DNA from 2 places in the Martinezella jaguaris genome. Region 2 is predicted to be linked to the other one. Evidence: riboswitches for the same ligand, from Rfam matches in the RefSeq annotation. Region 2 holds a riboswitch; the other holds the start of a gene.
The links. A riboswitch is a leader RNA that binds a small molecule or an ion and turns the genes downstream of it on or off. The one in region 2 is predicted to bind S-adenosylmethionine.
Positions count from the first base shown of each region.

Region 1: another riboswitch for S-adenosylmethionine. It lies ahead of metA (homoserine O-acetyltransferase MetA); the one in region 2 lies ahead of CCGE525_RS03710 (O-succinylhomoserine sulfhydrylase).

Region 1 is NZ_CP032694.1:4,370,821-4,378,320, forward strand. It holds gene epmA (EF-P lysine aminoacylase EpmA) at 1-523, opposite strand, end outside; gene efp (elongation factor P) at 673-1,242, shown strand; partial or broken gene CCGE525_RS21265 (ABC transporter ATP-binding protein/permease) at 1,362-3,223, opposite strand; gene CCGE525_RS21270 (AAA family ATPase) at 3,392-4,234, shown strand; partial or broken gene CCGE525_RS21275 (NUDIX hydrolase) at 4,234-4,655, shown strand; SAM riboswitch at 4,737-4,814, shown strand; gene metA (homoserine O-acetyltransferase MetA) at 4,862-5,788, shown strand; gene CCGE525_RS21285 (vWA domain-containing protein) at 5,791-6,978, shown strand; gene CCGE525_RS21290 (aldose epimerase family protein) at 7,330-7,500, shown strand, end outside.
Region 2 is NZ_CP032694.1:746,661-754,160, reverse strand. It holds gene CCGE525_RS03725 (hypothetical protein) at 1-510, shown strand, start outside; tRNA gene CCGE525_RS03720 (tRNA-Gly) at 677-750, opposite strand; gene CCGE525_RS03715 (2'-deoxycytidine 5'-triphosphate deaminase) at 809-1,903, opposite strand; SAM riboswitch at 2,073-2,151, shown strand; gene CCGE525_RS03710 (O-succinylhomoserine sulfhydrylase) at 2,196-3,371, shown strand; gene apaG (Co2+/Mg2+ efflux protein ApaG) at 3,708-4,100, shown strand; gene CCGE525_RS03700 (Hsp33 family molecular chaperone) at 4,218-5,210, opposite strand; gene argF (ornithine carbamoyltransferase) at 5,257-6,174, opposite strand; gene CCGE525_RS03690 (aspartate aminotransferase family protein) at 6,248-7,447, opposite strand.

The DNA of each region.
Region 1 (7,500 bases), 950 kb from region 2:
CGGCACCGACGCTGATGCGCTCTGGCGCAAGGAACGGATCGGTTTCGGCACCGCGATAGCTGAGTTTCTTTGCCCCTACCGTCTTTGCCGCCAGCGCCAGCAGCGCGGCACAATCGGCCATCAGTGCCTCGTAGGTTTCCCCCGCGCGATACCATTCCAGCATGGTGAATTCCGGATGGTGCAGCGGCCCCCGCTCGCGGTTGCGATAAACATGGGCGAAACAGGCGATTCGCTCCTCGCCGGCAGCCAGCAGCTTCTTGCAGGCAAACTCCGGCGAGGTGTGGAGATAAAAAGGCGCCTTCTGGCCATCCGTCGTCAGCGCCTCGGTCGCGAAGGCATGAAGATGCGCCTCATTGCCCGGCGACACCTGCAGCGTCGGCGTGTCGACTTCGATGAAATCATTGCGGATGAAGAACTGACGGAGCGCCGCCTGGATGGCATTGCGGCCAATGAGGAACGGCCGCCGGTCCGCGTGGACGGTGCGGGTCCACCAGGGGGACGCTTTGCTGCTTGTTGGCTCCATTGCACGCTTTCTTCTCGGGATCGCCAGGGTTGGGGGTGGCTATTTCTGCTGATTTAGGGTAGTTGCGCCCCAAGCAAACAATAGCTGCGTCTCGAGGTGTATTTCGACAGTCCTCTACGACGCGACAAGCCGAGTTACAAGGAAGTCTTATGGTCAAGGTCATCGCCTCTTCAGTCCGCAAGGGCAACGTTCTCGACGTCGACGGCAAGCTCTACGTCGTTCTCACCGCTCAGAACTTTCATCCGGGCAAGGGCACGCCGGTTACCCAGGTTGACATGCGCCGCATCGTCGACGGCGTGAAGGTGTCTGAGCGCTGGCGCACCACCGAGCAGGTCGAGCGCGCCTTCGTTGAAGACGTGAACTTCCAGTACCTGTACGAAGACGGCGAAGGCTTCCACTTCATGAACCCGGCCACCTACGATCAGGTCGTCGTCGACGTCGAAACCATGGGTGACCAGAAGGCCTATCTCCAGGAAGGCATGACCTGCGTCCTGTCGATCCACGAAGGCGTTCCGCTGGCCATCGAACTGCCGCGCCACGTCACGCTGGAAATCACCGAAACGGAACCGGTCGTGAAGGGCCAGACGGCTTCGTCCTCCTACAAGCCCGCCATGCTGGCGAACGGCGTGCGCACCATGGTTCCGCCGCACATCAATGCCGGCACCCGCGTCGTCATCGCCACGGAAGACAATTCCTATGTCGAACGCGCCAAAGACTGAGTGATCGGCCTATCGTTTTGCGGGAAACGCCCTGTCCTTGCGGATGGGGCGTTTTTTGTTTGGGTAACGATCGGGTAAGCGTTTCGGCACTACGACGACGTGCCTGACATCGCCGCAAACTACCGCGATGGTGCATTCGCCTTCTTGGGGGTCGCGTCCGGTACCGCTGCCGCCGGCGGCACAGCTGCAGCGACGACCTCTTCGTGCTCTTCGGACGACACCAACGCCTGAAGATGCAGGACGCGCGGCGACATCGCCTGGATATAGGCTTCCGAACGGCCGATATAGACCACGGTGGCGTCGGTGAATTCCGTCAGCAGCGCCGAGAACTTGGTCTGCATATCCGGCTCCAGCCCCTCCATGACTTCGTCGAGGATGATCCATTTCGGCTTCGACAGCAGCAGATGCGCGAAGGCGACGGCCCTTTGCTCGTCATTGTCTAAAAGCCGATCCCAGCGGGCCTGCGTATCGAGCCGGCTCTTCAATCGGCCGAGGCCGACCTTGTCCATCGCGGCTTCCACTGCGGCATCGTCATAGGCATCCCGATCCTCGGGAAAGCAGATCGCTTCGCGCAGCGTGCCGCCCGGCACATAGGGCGTATGCGGCATGAACAACATGTCTTCCATCGGCGGCAGGCTGATCTTGCCGGAGCCGCAATTCCATTGATGCGCCAGCGACTGGAACAGCAATCTGCGGTTCACGCCATGATCGCCGTTGACCATGATGTGTTCGCCGGCGGTGATCGTCACCGTGCCCTCGCGGATACGGAAGCCGTTCTCGATGGCATCCTCGCTGGTCTTGGTGGAAATCTCCATGTCGGTCCAGGCCATCGTGCCCGGCGCAGCCTGATCGAAAGCGATAGTGTGCGGCATGACCGTGCCGTCATCCATCTCCGTCAGCGCCTGACGGAAATCGGTGACGCGCATCAGCGTGGCGCGCCATTCGGCGATCGGGCCGAAATTGGCGACATACCAGCGCAAAGCGGAATTGACCTGATTGAAGGCACCGACCGCCACCATCAACTGGCCGAAGGTCAATCCACCGGAGAAATAGGCAGGCGCGGCCACCAGGATCGGAATGATCAGCACCAGCCAGCCATAACCGGCCGAGACCCAGGTCAGATTGGTATTGGCAATGGCAAGCTGGCGGATAACGGCGAGCACGGCTGAGATGTCGACATTGATCCGCCGGCGCTCGTTCTCCTCGCCGCCAGCAATGGTGATCGCCGGCATATGTTCGTTGGCATGCATCAGCGCAAAGCGCAGCTCGGCTTCCTTGGAATAACGGTCGGCATTCAGCCGCACCAGCCGGCGGCCGACGAATTGGCTCAGGAACGAGGCCGAACCGGCATAGAGGATCGCCGCCCAGACCATATATCCGGGGATGGAAAAGCTCATGCCTTTGAAATTGAAGACCATGCCGCTGGACAGTTCCCACAGCACGCCGATGAAGCTGAGCAGCAGGATCGTTGCCTGCACCAAGCCGATCGCCAGTCCTGTCGTGCTTTCGGCGAGATTGCGTGCATCCTCGTGCAGACGCTGGTCCGGGTTGACGCCGATCAGGCCGGAGGAAGCAAGACGGAGAGCACGCTTGGCCTGCAGCCATTGGTCGACCAGATCACGCGCCAGGCCCTCGCGCATGTAGAGCGCGGCCATCTGGTTAAGCCAGGCCTGCACGACGTTGAGGACCAAAAGCAGGCCGGCAATGATGCCGAAGACGCCGAGCTGATGGAAGAACGCGCCGGTATCGCGCCGCGCCAGCGAATCATAAAAGGCGCATTCCAGTTGTTGAGCAGGACCTGGACATAGGCCGTGACCAAGATAATCGCGAACAACGCAATCGTAAGAGAAATAATCTTGACGCGAACGGCGGAATTCCAAAAGGCGGAAACCATCATCCGCAGCCGATAGAGAACACTCAAATCGTAACCGACCTGATCAGCTCCCCGGATATTCGGCTTGGCTTGCGTTTCAACTGCCATCAACACTTCCCTGCAACGCACTTAATCCTCAGTTAATCATGACCCGCTCACATGTCCATCCATGCGATACATCAGCGTGATCACGTTCGGTATATACACCGTTTCACGCCTTGAACCGAGTAAGGCCAAGGACTAGCTTGCGCCCCAAAGATTGATGAAAGCCTTCCAATGCAATTTCAGGGAACCGCAGACTATATCGCCGACAAGGATTTGATGGTCGCTGTCAACGCCGCCATTCGGCTGGAACGGCCACTTTTGGTGAAGGGCGAACCTGGTACCGGCAAGACGGAACTGGCCCGTCAGGTCGCCTCAGCCCTCGGTCTCGACCTCATCGAATGGAATATCAAATCGACCACCAAGGCGCAGCAGGGCTTGTACGAATATGACGCAGTCTCGCGCCTGCGCGACAGCCAGCTGGGTGATGCACGCGTCAACGACGTCAGGAACTACATCCGGCAAGGCAAGCTCTGGCAGGCCTTTACGGCAGCGGAGAAATGCGTGCTGCTGATCGACGAGATCGACAAGGCGGACATCGAATTCCCGAATGATCTTCTGCAGGAACTCGACCGCATGGAGTTCCACGTCTACGAAACCGGCGAAACGATCCACGCCGCCGTCAGGCCGATCGTCATCATTACCTCCAACAATGAAAAGGAACTGCCGGACGCCTTTCTGCGCCGCTGCTTCTTCCACTATATCCGCTTCCCCGATGTTGAAACGCTGACGCGCATTGTCGAGGTGCACTATCCCGGCATCAAGCAGACGCTGGTGCGGGCCGCACTCACTCAGTTCTTCGAAATCCGCGATGTACCTGGGCTCAAGAAGAAACCCTCGACTTCCGAAGCGCTCGACTGGATTCGCCTCCTTGTTGCCGACGACGTCGATCCGGCCACCTTGCGCGGGGACGCAAAGAGCGCCCTGCCGAAGCTGCATGGGGCCTTGCTGAAGAATGAGCAGGACGTCCATCTTTTCGAACGCCTAGCCTTTATGGCGCGCGGGCAAGGGAAATGATGCAGCCGGATGCCGTGAAGGTCTTGATCTACGCGCTGAGCGGCCGGTGCTTGCTGGTATTCGATGAACCCGATTTTCCTCCGTCGAACTGCAGATTCCCGGCGGCACCGTAGAACCCGGTGAGGATGTTGCGATCGCGGCAGCGCGCGAATTCGAGGAAGAGACCGGTTTTGCGCCGGATGAACTGCATCCACTCGGCGTTCACGAGTATCGGTTCGAAAAGGACGGGCGCGAACACCATCACCAACGACACTATTTCCGCTGCCGCATCTCCGCGATGGCGCCCGCCACGTGGCTCCATTACGAAATGACGCCGTTCGGCGGCGGCGATCCGATTGGCTTCCGCTTCTTCTGGCTGCCGATCGAGGACGCCAAGCAGCGCCTGGGCTATGGTATGCAGGCGCTTCTTGAATATCTGTAAGTAACAACCGACATCAGGGCGCGGCCGCCAGCCTTCCTTCAACGCTTGCCCCATTGACCCGCCGGGGTAGCAGGTCTATTGAAATCCTCCCGTGGTGATTTGGCCGGCCGGCTTGCAGCCACGTTAAAAAAGTCGCTAAAGGGCCGCGTGCGGACCGGTAGCGATTCTTATCGCGGCCGGTTTTTTGTTTTTAGTGGTGTAAAAAGATGCCCATCAAGATTCCCGATACGCTGCCCGCGTTCGAAGCCCTCCAGAGCGAAGGCGTGCGGGTGATGACCGAAACGGTGGCGATCCGTCAGGATATCCGCCCCCTTCAGATCGGGCTTCTCAATCTCATGCCGAACAAGATCAAGACTGAGGTGCAGATGGCGCGCCTTGTCGGCGCTTCGCCGCTGCAGGTGGAATTCTCGCTGATCCGCGTCGGCGGCCACAGGGCCAAGAACACGTCGGAAGAGCATCTGCTCGCCTTCTACCAGACCTGGGAGGAGGTGAAGCACCGCAAGTACGACGGCTTCATCATCACCGGCGCACCGATCGAGCTGCTGGATTATGAGGAGGTTACCTACTGGGACGAGATGCAGCAAATCTTCGACTGGACGGCGACCAATGTCCACTCGACGATGAACGTCTGTTGGGGCGCGATGGCGGCAGCCTACCATTTTCATAGTGTGCCGAAATATACGCTGAAGGAGAAAGCCTTCGGCGTCTATCGCCACCAGAACCTGAAGCCGTCCTCGGTCTATCTCAACGGTTTCTCCGATGATTTCGCCATTCCGGTCTCGCGCTGGACGGAAGTGCGCCGCGCCGACATCGAAAAGGTGCCGGGACTGCAGATCCTGATGGAATCCAGCGAGATGGGCGTCTGTCTGGTCCACGAGCAGGCCTGCAACCGTCTCTACATGTTCAATCACGTGGAGTATGATTCGACCTCGCTGGCGGACGAATATTTTCGGGACGTGAATGCGGGCGTGCCGATCAAGATGCCGCACAATTATTTCCCGCATAACGACCCGGAAATCCCGCCGCAGAACCGCTGGCGCAGCCATGCGCATCTGTTCTTCGGCAACTGGATCAACGAAATCTACCAGACGACGCCCTATGATCTCGAGGAGATCGGCCAAGAGAGGTTCTAAGCTTGTTCATTCCCTTCTTCCTGAAGCTGAAGGAAGCGAAGGTTCCGGTGACGCTCCGGGAATTCCTGTCGCTTCTGGAGGGGATGGAAGAAGGGATCGCCGATTACGACGTCGAGGCCTTCTATTATCTGGCCCGCGCGGCACTGATCAAGGACGAGCGCTTCATCGACCGCTTCGACCAGGTCTTCGCCGACTACTTCCGTGGTGTCGAGGCAGTGGGTGGCGATATGGAGCCGGCCGAGGCGGTTGCCATCCCCGAGGAATGGCTGCGCAAGCTCGCCGAAAAGCATCTGACGGACGAGGAAAAGAAGCTGGTCGAGGCGCTCGGCGGCTTCGAAAAACTGATGGAGACGCTGCGTGAGCGTCTTGCCGAGCAGAAGGGCCGGCACCAGGGCGGCTCGAAATGGATCGGCACGGCGGGCACCTCGCCGTTCGGCGCGCATGGCTACAATCCCGAAGGCGTGCGCATCGGCCAGGAGACATCCCATCACCGTAAAGCAGTGAAGGTCTGGGACCGTCGCGAATTTCAAAATCTCGACGACAGCGTCGAGCTCGGCACCCGCAATATCAAGGTGGCGCTGAAACGGCTCCGCCGCTGGGTGCGCGAAGGAGCGGCCGAAGAGCTCGACCTTTCCGGCACGATCCGTTCCACCGCCGAACATGGCTATCTCGACGTCCAGACCCGGCCGGAGCGGCGCAATGCCGTTAAACTGCTGATGTTCTTCGATGTCGGCGGCTCGATGGACGATCATATCCGCGTTGTCGAGGAGCTATTCTCGGCGGCGCGCGCCGAATTCCGGCACATGGAGTATTTCTATTTCCACAACTGCCTCTACGAAGGCGTGTGGAAGGACAATCGCCGCCGGCGTGTCGATGCCACCGCAACGACCGATCTGATCCGCACCTTCGGGCCTGACTACCGCGTCGTCTTCGTCGGCGACGCCTCGATGAGCCCCTATGAGGTCACCCATCCCGGCGGCTCGGTTGAACACTGGAACAGGGAGGCCGGCGAGGTCTGGCTCAGCCGCATCACCGGCCATTTCCGCAAATGCGTCTGGCTCAATCCCGTGCAGGAAGGCTATTGGAGCCACACCACTTCGATCTCCATCATCCGCCGCCTGCTTGCCGACCGGATGTACCCACTGACCCTCGGCGGTCTGGAGAAGGCGACGAGGGAATTGTCGCGTTAGCAGCAGGCACTTTTGCCCTTAGCCCCTCACCCCGACCCTCGCCCCGCTCACGGGGAGAGGGAGTTCGACAGCGCCCGAAACTTTCACCGCAAACCGATCGGCCAATCGTCTGGCACGGTCGTCCCCTCTCCCCGCAAGCGGGGAGAGGGCTAGGGTGAGGGGCCGGCATAGGAGAATGCACCGGCCTGTCGTACGCATTGCACACTTCCGGCGCAGTGTGGCAACTCCGAAGCCAAACCGAGGCTTGATCGACCGTCGGTCGCCCCTAAATTTCGCAATCGAACGATTGCAGATCACTGCGAATGGGGGCAGGGTCAGGCCTCGAATTTTCAATAGGAATGGATAGCTGATATGACGGACAATGGTTTGGAACGCGAAGTTTTCGGAACGACAGCGAGTGGGGAGACGGTCTATCGCGTCAAGATCGTCGGCGGCGGCCTGATGGCCCACATCATGACCTGGGGTGCCGTCATCCAGGATCTGCGCCTGGACGGTCACGGCCCTGCCCTTCTGCTCGGCTTC
Region 2 (7,500 bases):
TTGGCTACCTCTCTAGCGGCCGAAAGTCAGAAGACGCTTTGCAGGAGCGTTGCTAATGTTATTACCGAACGGATGCAGATTGATCCGCTTTCGGACACTATCATCGATGAGACGGTTGCACGGGCAATTCGCTCTCTTTCCATTCGAGAGACTTGGCTATATCGCGATTTCCAGTCTGCCATTGGCGATATGATGATCAAGGAGGTCAAAGACGGGACGCGGCGATATGAGGTTATCGGTTTCCGAGATTTTGAAGCATTGCTATTGTCCGGTGACGAAGGCGACAAGCGGTGGATCGACAGGCTGCGAAGAGTTTTGGATGGTTTAGACATATCTGGCGCAGATAAATATGATGCCCGGGTAAGCATGCTTGAAGAGACATTTCTTGCAACTATAGAGATGCTAGAGGCTCTTGCGAAAATCGACCCGATAAGGGGTTCAGTTTCTACGCCAACACTTAAAGAGGGCAGGAAACTAACACGCGACAGGTATTGGAAAAAGGGCCGGTAGTCGCTCTTTCAGGTTGCTCAACGGCTGGCTGCTTATCAAGCACACTCACAATAAGCGGAAGTGAAACACTGCTGGCGCAGCGAGCAATGAGGCCAAAGAGCGAACAGAGTTTGCAAAACCGTCTGACAACTAGGCAGAAAACACAAGCTAACGCTTTGATTTAGTTTGGAGCGGGTGAAGGGAATCGAACCCTCGTATTCAGCTTGGGAAGCTGCTGCTCTACCATTGAGCTACACCCGCCTGACATTCAGAGATGTCCAACAGTTGGCGGCCTCTGTCAAGGCCGCTAAATGAACGATCACAGCCGGAAATGCTTCGACAGCTTCAGGCCCTGTGCCTGGTAGTTCGAGCCGAGGCCGGAGCCGTAGAGGCTGGAGGGCTGTTCCAGCATGTGCTCGTAGACCAGGCGGCCGACGATCTGGCCGTCTTCGAGGATGAAGGGAACTTCGTGGCTGCGCACTTCCAGCACGGCGCGGCTGCCGCGACCGCCGGCGGGCGCGTGGCCGAAGCCGGGGTCGAAGAAGCCGGCGTAATGGACGCGGAATTCGCCCACTAGAGGATCGAAGGGCGTCATCTCGGCAGCATAATGCGGCGGCACGTGGACCGCTTCGCGCGAGACGAGGATGTAGAACTCATCCGGATCGAGGATCAGTTCGGTGCGGCCGCGACTATAAAGCGGCTCCCAGAAATCGAAGATATCGTGTTGCGCCTTCTTGTCGACATCGACGACCGCTGTGTGATGCTTGCCGCGATAACCGATCAGGCCTTCCTTGTCGCCGGCAAGATCGATCGAGAGCGCTATGCCGCCGCCGGTGACGTTCGGCTGTTTGCTGGCGACCAGCGTCTCGCTGGCGTGCAGCGCCATCAGCTCCGGTTCGCTCAGCAGCGCCTGGCCGACGCGGAAGCGGATCTGCGACAGGCGTGAGCCGCGGCGCACGACGATCGGGAAGGTGCGCGGGCTGATCTCAAGGTAAAGAGGGCCGGAATAGCCGGCAGGGATCTTGTCGAACTCCTGCGCCCGATCGGTGATCACGCGGGTGAAGATATCCAGGCGGCCGGTCGAGCTTTTCGGGTTGGCGGAGGCCGACATGCCTTCAGGAAGGTCCAGGCGCTCCATCAGCGGCACGATATAGACACAGCCGGTTTCCAGCACCGCGCCTTCCGAGAGGTCGACGACGTGCAGCTTCAGTCGGTCGAGCTTGTCGGCCACGAGATGCGAAGGACCAGGCATGAAACTGGCACGGACACGGAAGGCATGCGCACTAAGCCTCAGGTCAAGGCTCGCCGGCTGGATCTGATCGACATCCAGTTCTTTTTCGCTCGTCAGCCGTCCCGCTTCGAAAAGCGCTGCAATGGCGCGATCGGCCAAAATTCCAGTATTGCGAGCCATCATGCCTCTTTTCCAGCGCTTCACCCGGACAATCGAGAATGGACTTGCCGGGTTATGCGCCGTTCAAAACGGTACTGCGACCTCAGAGCATCCTGACGAATGGGCGGGCAGTAATTGTCGCAGACAAAACCAAACTCGGGGAATTGACGCAAGCGGTCAACGGCAGTATTCCAACTTATCCCGTGGTGATTTGGCCGGTCGGCTTGCAGCCACGTTAAACAAGTGGCTAAAAGGACCGGGGTTAAACCGGTCTGCTTTCGCGGCCGGTTTTTTTTGTTTTGAAAGTGGTGATGGCATGAGCAAGACTTGGCGCCCCGCAACCCAGCTCGTACACGGCGGAACGCTCCGCTCGCAATTCGGCGAGACCTCCGAAGCGATCTATCTCACCCAGGGTTTCGTCTACGAAACCTCGGAAGCGGCCGAAGCCCGCTTCAAGGGTGAGACGGAGGGCTTCATCTACGCCCGCTACGGCAGCCCGACGAACGATATGTTCGAAAAGCGCATGTGTGCGCTGGAAGGCGCGGAAGATGCGCGCGCCACCGCGTCCGGCATGGCCGCCGTTTCCGCCGCCATCCTCTGCCAGTTGAAGGCCGGCGATCATATCGTTGCTGCGCGCGCGCTCTTCGGCTCCTGCCGCTGGGTCGTCGAGACCCTCGCGCCGAAATACGGTATCGAATGCACTCTCGTCGACGGGCGTTTCGTGGAGAACTGGGAAAAGGCGATCCGCCCGAACACCAAGGTCTTCTTCCTGGAAAGCCCGACCAATCCGACGCTGGAAGTGGTCGACATTGCCGCCGTCGCCAAGCTCGCCAATCAGATCGGCGCCAAGGTCGTGGTCGACAACGTCTTCGCCACCCCGCTCTTCCAGAAGCCGCTGGAACTCGGCGCGCATATCGTCGTCTATTCCGCCACCAAGCACATCGACGGTCAGGGCCGCTCGCTCGGCGGCGTCATCCTTTCCGACAAGCAATGGATCGACGAAAACCTGCAGGACTACTTCCGTCACACCGGTCCGGCCATGTCGCCGTTTACCGCCTGGACGCTGCTGAAGGGCATCGAGACGCTGCCGCTGCGCGTCGCACAGCAGACGGCGAATGCTGCGAAAGTGGCTGACTTCCTGGCAGAGCAGACCAACAAGGTTGCCCGCGTGATCTATCCCGGCCGCAAGGACCATCCGCAGGCCGATATCATCGCCAAGCAGATGAGCGGTGGCTCCACCCTCGTCGCCTTCGAGCTGAAGGGCGGCAAGGAAGCGGCGTTCAAACTGCAGAACGCGCTGAAGATCGTGAAGATCTCCAACAATCTCGGCGACTCCAAGAGCCTGATTACCCATCCGGCCACGACCACGCACAAGAACCTCACCGACGAGGCTCGCGCCGAACTTGGCATTTCGCCCGGAACGGTGCGCTTTTCCGCCGGCATCGAGGACAGTGAAGATCTGGTCGAGGACTTCGCCCGCGCGCTGGCGTAGGTTTCTGCCTGACCTCTACTCAAGCCCGTCCAAATATCGTTCGGACGGGCTTACGCATCTTGAAAGCAGGCCGCGCGCCTATACTTTCGGCCGCGGCCGATTAAGCTTTAGAACTAGGACTAAGGTCTTAAAATCCGAATGGTTTAATCGGTTAAAGAAGTTTTCACCAATCCGTTCCTTGACGGAACAGGTCGCTTTATAGGATACCGCTAAGTATCCCGCTTTCCGTGGGATCATAGAAAGCGGATAAGATGCCCTAGACTTAAAATGCTGGAGCGTCCTTTGCGTATTCGTTTGAACGCGCGACGTTTCGGAGAAGTGACCAAGGTATCAGGCATGTATCGCGCTCTAACACGCGACATCGAAGTTGTCGTCGAACCCTTTTATCTGGAGGAGCAATCCGATCCGGAGGACGATCGTTACGTCTGGGGTTACCGCATCGTCATTTCCAACCACTCCACCATTTCGGTCCGGCTGGTGACGCGCTATTGGCACATCACCGATCAGAACGGCCTGGTGGACGAGGTGACCGGCCCTGGCGTCGTCGGCGAGCAGCCGAGGCTGCGGCCGGGCGATACCTATGAATATTCCTCAGGCTGCCCGCTCGACACGCCATCGGGCATGATGTTCGGCCATTACCAGATGGAGACGGATGACGGGGAGCTCTTTCACGTCAAGATTCCCGCCTTTTCGCTGGACACGCCCAATCTGCTGCGGACGCTGAACTGACCGAGCCTAAAGCTCGTCGCGATCTTTCAGATTCGCTCCCACGCTTTAGCTCCTTGTTTTTGCATGTCGTTTTCGCAAAACCGCTGCACACTTTTGCGCGACATGCATTAGAGCGGTTCAGGCAGCGTCAGTTACCTCAGATACCTCGAAGCGATAGGTCGTCGAGCAGAATTCGCAGGTGACGGCAATTTCGCCGTTCTCGTGGCTCGCCTCGATCTCCTCGGCAGAAAACCCCTGCAATACGCTCTTCAGTTTGTCGCGCGAACAGGTGCAGCGGTCGAAGACCGCCTTCGGCTCGTAAACGCGCACACCGCGCTCATGGAAGAGGCGGTACAGCAAACGCTCGGTGCCGACCTGCGGGTCGGTCAGTTCGTCAGCGTCGATCGTCTCGACCAAGGTGCGCGCTTCCGCCCAGGCGTCGTCCTCGACGTGCTCCCGCAGGCTGGTGTCGCCGTCGCCACCGTGGAGGTCCGGCTGGCGCATGCGCTCCGGGGCTTCCGGCAGGAACTGCGCGACGAGGCCGCCCGCCCGCCAACGATGGCGCGGCTTGCCGGCCTCGTCGCGGTCGAACAATTCGGCGGCACCCAGACGAACACGCGTCGGGATCTGCTCCGACTGGCGGAAATAGGTGCCGGCGATCTCCTCAAGCGAAGCGCCGTCCAGCGCCACTATCCCCTGATAGGGCTGGCTGAAGCGACCCTGATCGATGGTGAAGGCGAGGACGCCCTTGCCGAGAAGCTGTTCCGGCTCGGTCTTGCCGGCGGCCACGGCCTCGGCCAGCGCCTCGTCATCGAAGCGGGCATAGGCGCGGACGTTCTCCGGCGTCGAGAAATCGGCGACCAGGAGATCGACCGGCCCGTCGCTCTTCGTCTGCACCGTGAACTTGCCCTCGAACTTCAACGAGGTGCCGAGCAATACAGTCAGCGCCACGGCCTCGGCCAGCAGCCGGGCAACGGGGGCAGGATAATTATGCCGGGCGAGAATTGCGTCCAGTAGCGGCCCGAGCTGTACGGCACGGCCGCGGACATCAAGACCCTCTACCTGGAAGGGAACGACATGATCGTCGCCGGCAAAATCGAATTGACCCAGCGAGGCTGCACTTTCCGCCATTGCTCTACTCCTACTGCGCCCGCGACGTCTACGCGGTTCTATGTCCTCAGATCGCGCCCAGGCACCAAGCAAGAATCGATTTTTGCGCATGAAGGCGGTTTTCCGCCTCATCGAAAACAACGGATTGCGGACCGTCGATCACCTCGTCCGTCACTTCCTCCCCGCGATGAGCGGGCAGGCAATGCATGAACAACGCGTCCTTGCCGGCCTGTGCCATCAAAGCCGCGTTGACCTGATAGGGCTGGAAGACGTTGTGACCGCGGGCCCGGTGCTCCTGATTCATGGAAACCCAGGTATCGGTTACCACGCAATCGGCGCCGGCGACCGCACGGTCGGCATCATGCGAGAGCATGATTTCGGCGCCCTCGTTGCGGGCCCAGTTCAGATAGTGATCCTTCGGCTCGGAACCAAGGGGTACGGCCATGTTCATGCGATAGCCGAAACGAGCAGCCCCTTCGACCAGCGAATGAAGCACGTTGTTGCCGTCGCCGCTCCAGGCGATGGTCTTGCCCTTGATCGGGCCGCGATGCTCCTCGAAGGTCATGATATCGGCCATGATCTGGCAGGGATGCGTATCGTCGGTCAGCGCGTTGATAACCGGCACGGTCGCGTGTTCAGCGAGTTCCAGCATACGCGAATGGTCGGTCGTGCGGATCATGATCGCATCGACGTAGCGCGACAGCACCTTGGCCGTATCGCCGATCGTCTCAGCACGGCCGAGCTGCATTTCCGTGCCCGACAGGAACAGCGTCTCGCCACCGAGCTGGCGCATACCGACGTCAAAGGAGACGCGTGTGCGGGTGGACGGCTTCTCGAAGATCATCGCCAGCATCTTGCCGGCCAGAGGCTTGTCGACGGCGCCCGCCTTCAGCGCCTGCTTTCGCACGATGGCATCGTCGATGATGCTGCGCAGATCGGTCGCCGCGACGGCGGAGAGATCGAGAAAGTGTTTCGGTGAAGCCATGTCCTACCTGTACTCCCAAAAAAGATAACGCCCGCTGTTGGGGCAAAAACGCCCCGATCAGCAGGCGTTGAACTCAAGCCGACTTCTTGACGCGGGCGGCGCGCAGCGATTCTGCAGCACGTTCGATACGAGCAATGCCTTCGCGCGCTTCCTCGGCCGTCACCACCAGCGGCGGCAGCAGGCGGATGACGTTGTCGCCGGCCGGCACGCCCAGCAGATGCTCGGCGCGGATCGCCTGCAACAGCTCTGCCTGCGGAATGGCAGCCTTAATGCCGAGCAACAGCCCCTCGCCGCGGATATCCTCGATGATATCCGGAAAACGATCCTTGAGCGAGGCGAGGCCCTGGCGGAAGACCAATGCGACGTCGCGCACATGCTGCAGGAAGCCATCGGCCAGCACGACATCCAGCACGGCATTGCCGACGGCCATGGCGAGCGGGTTGCCGCCATAGGTCGAGCCATGCGTGCCGGCTTTCATGCCTGATGCGGCCTCAGCAGTCGCAAGGCAGGCGCCGAGCGGAAAGCCGCCGCCGATACCCTTGGCAACGGCCATGATATCAGGGGTAATGCCCGCCCATTCGTGGGCGAAAAGCTTGCCGGTGCGGCCGACGCCGGTCTGAACTTCGTCGAGGACCAGAAGCAGACCATGCTCGTCGCAGATCTGACGCAGCCCGCGCAAGAACTCATTCGTCGCCGGGCGGATACCACCCTCGCCCTGAACAGGTTCGATCAGAATGGCGGCCGTCTCATTGGTAACGGCGGCACGCACCGCGTCGAGATCGCCGAAGGGTACCTGGTCGAATCCAGGCGCCTTCGGGCCGAAACCTTCGAGATATTTCTCCTGACCGCCGGCGGCGATCGTCGCGATCGTGCGGCCGTGGAAAGCGCCTTCGAAGGTGATGATATGGTATCTCTCGGGATGACCCTTGGCGAACTGGTAGCGCCGTGCCGTCTTGATGGCGCATTCCAGCGCCTCGGCGCCCGAATTGGTGAAGAACACCTTGTCGGCGAAGGTGGCTTCCGTCAGGCGCTTCGACAGCTTCTCCTGGCCCGGCACCTCATAGAGGTTGGACAGGTGCCAGACCTTGTCGGCCTGCGACTTCAGCTCTGCAACCAGATGGGGATGCGCATGGCCGAGCGCATTCACCGCGACGCCGGCGGCGAAATCGAGATAGCGTTCGCCGGTTTCTGTGATCAGCCATACGCCTTCGCCTCGCTCGAACCGCAGCGGAGCACGCACATAGGTGTCATAAAGCGGCGCGGTTTCAGCCATGGCCCATATCTCCTCGATCACAACCTTTAGGGCCAATCGTTTCCTTCGAGTGA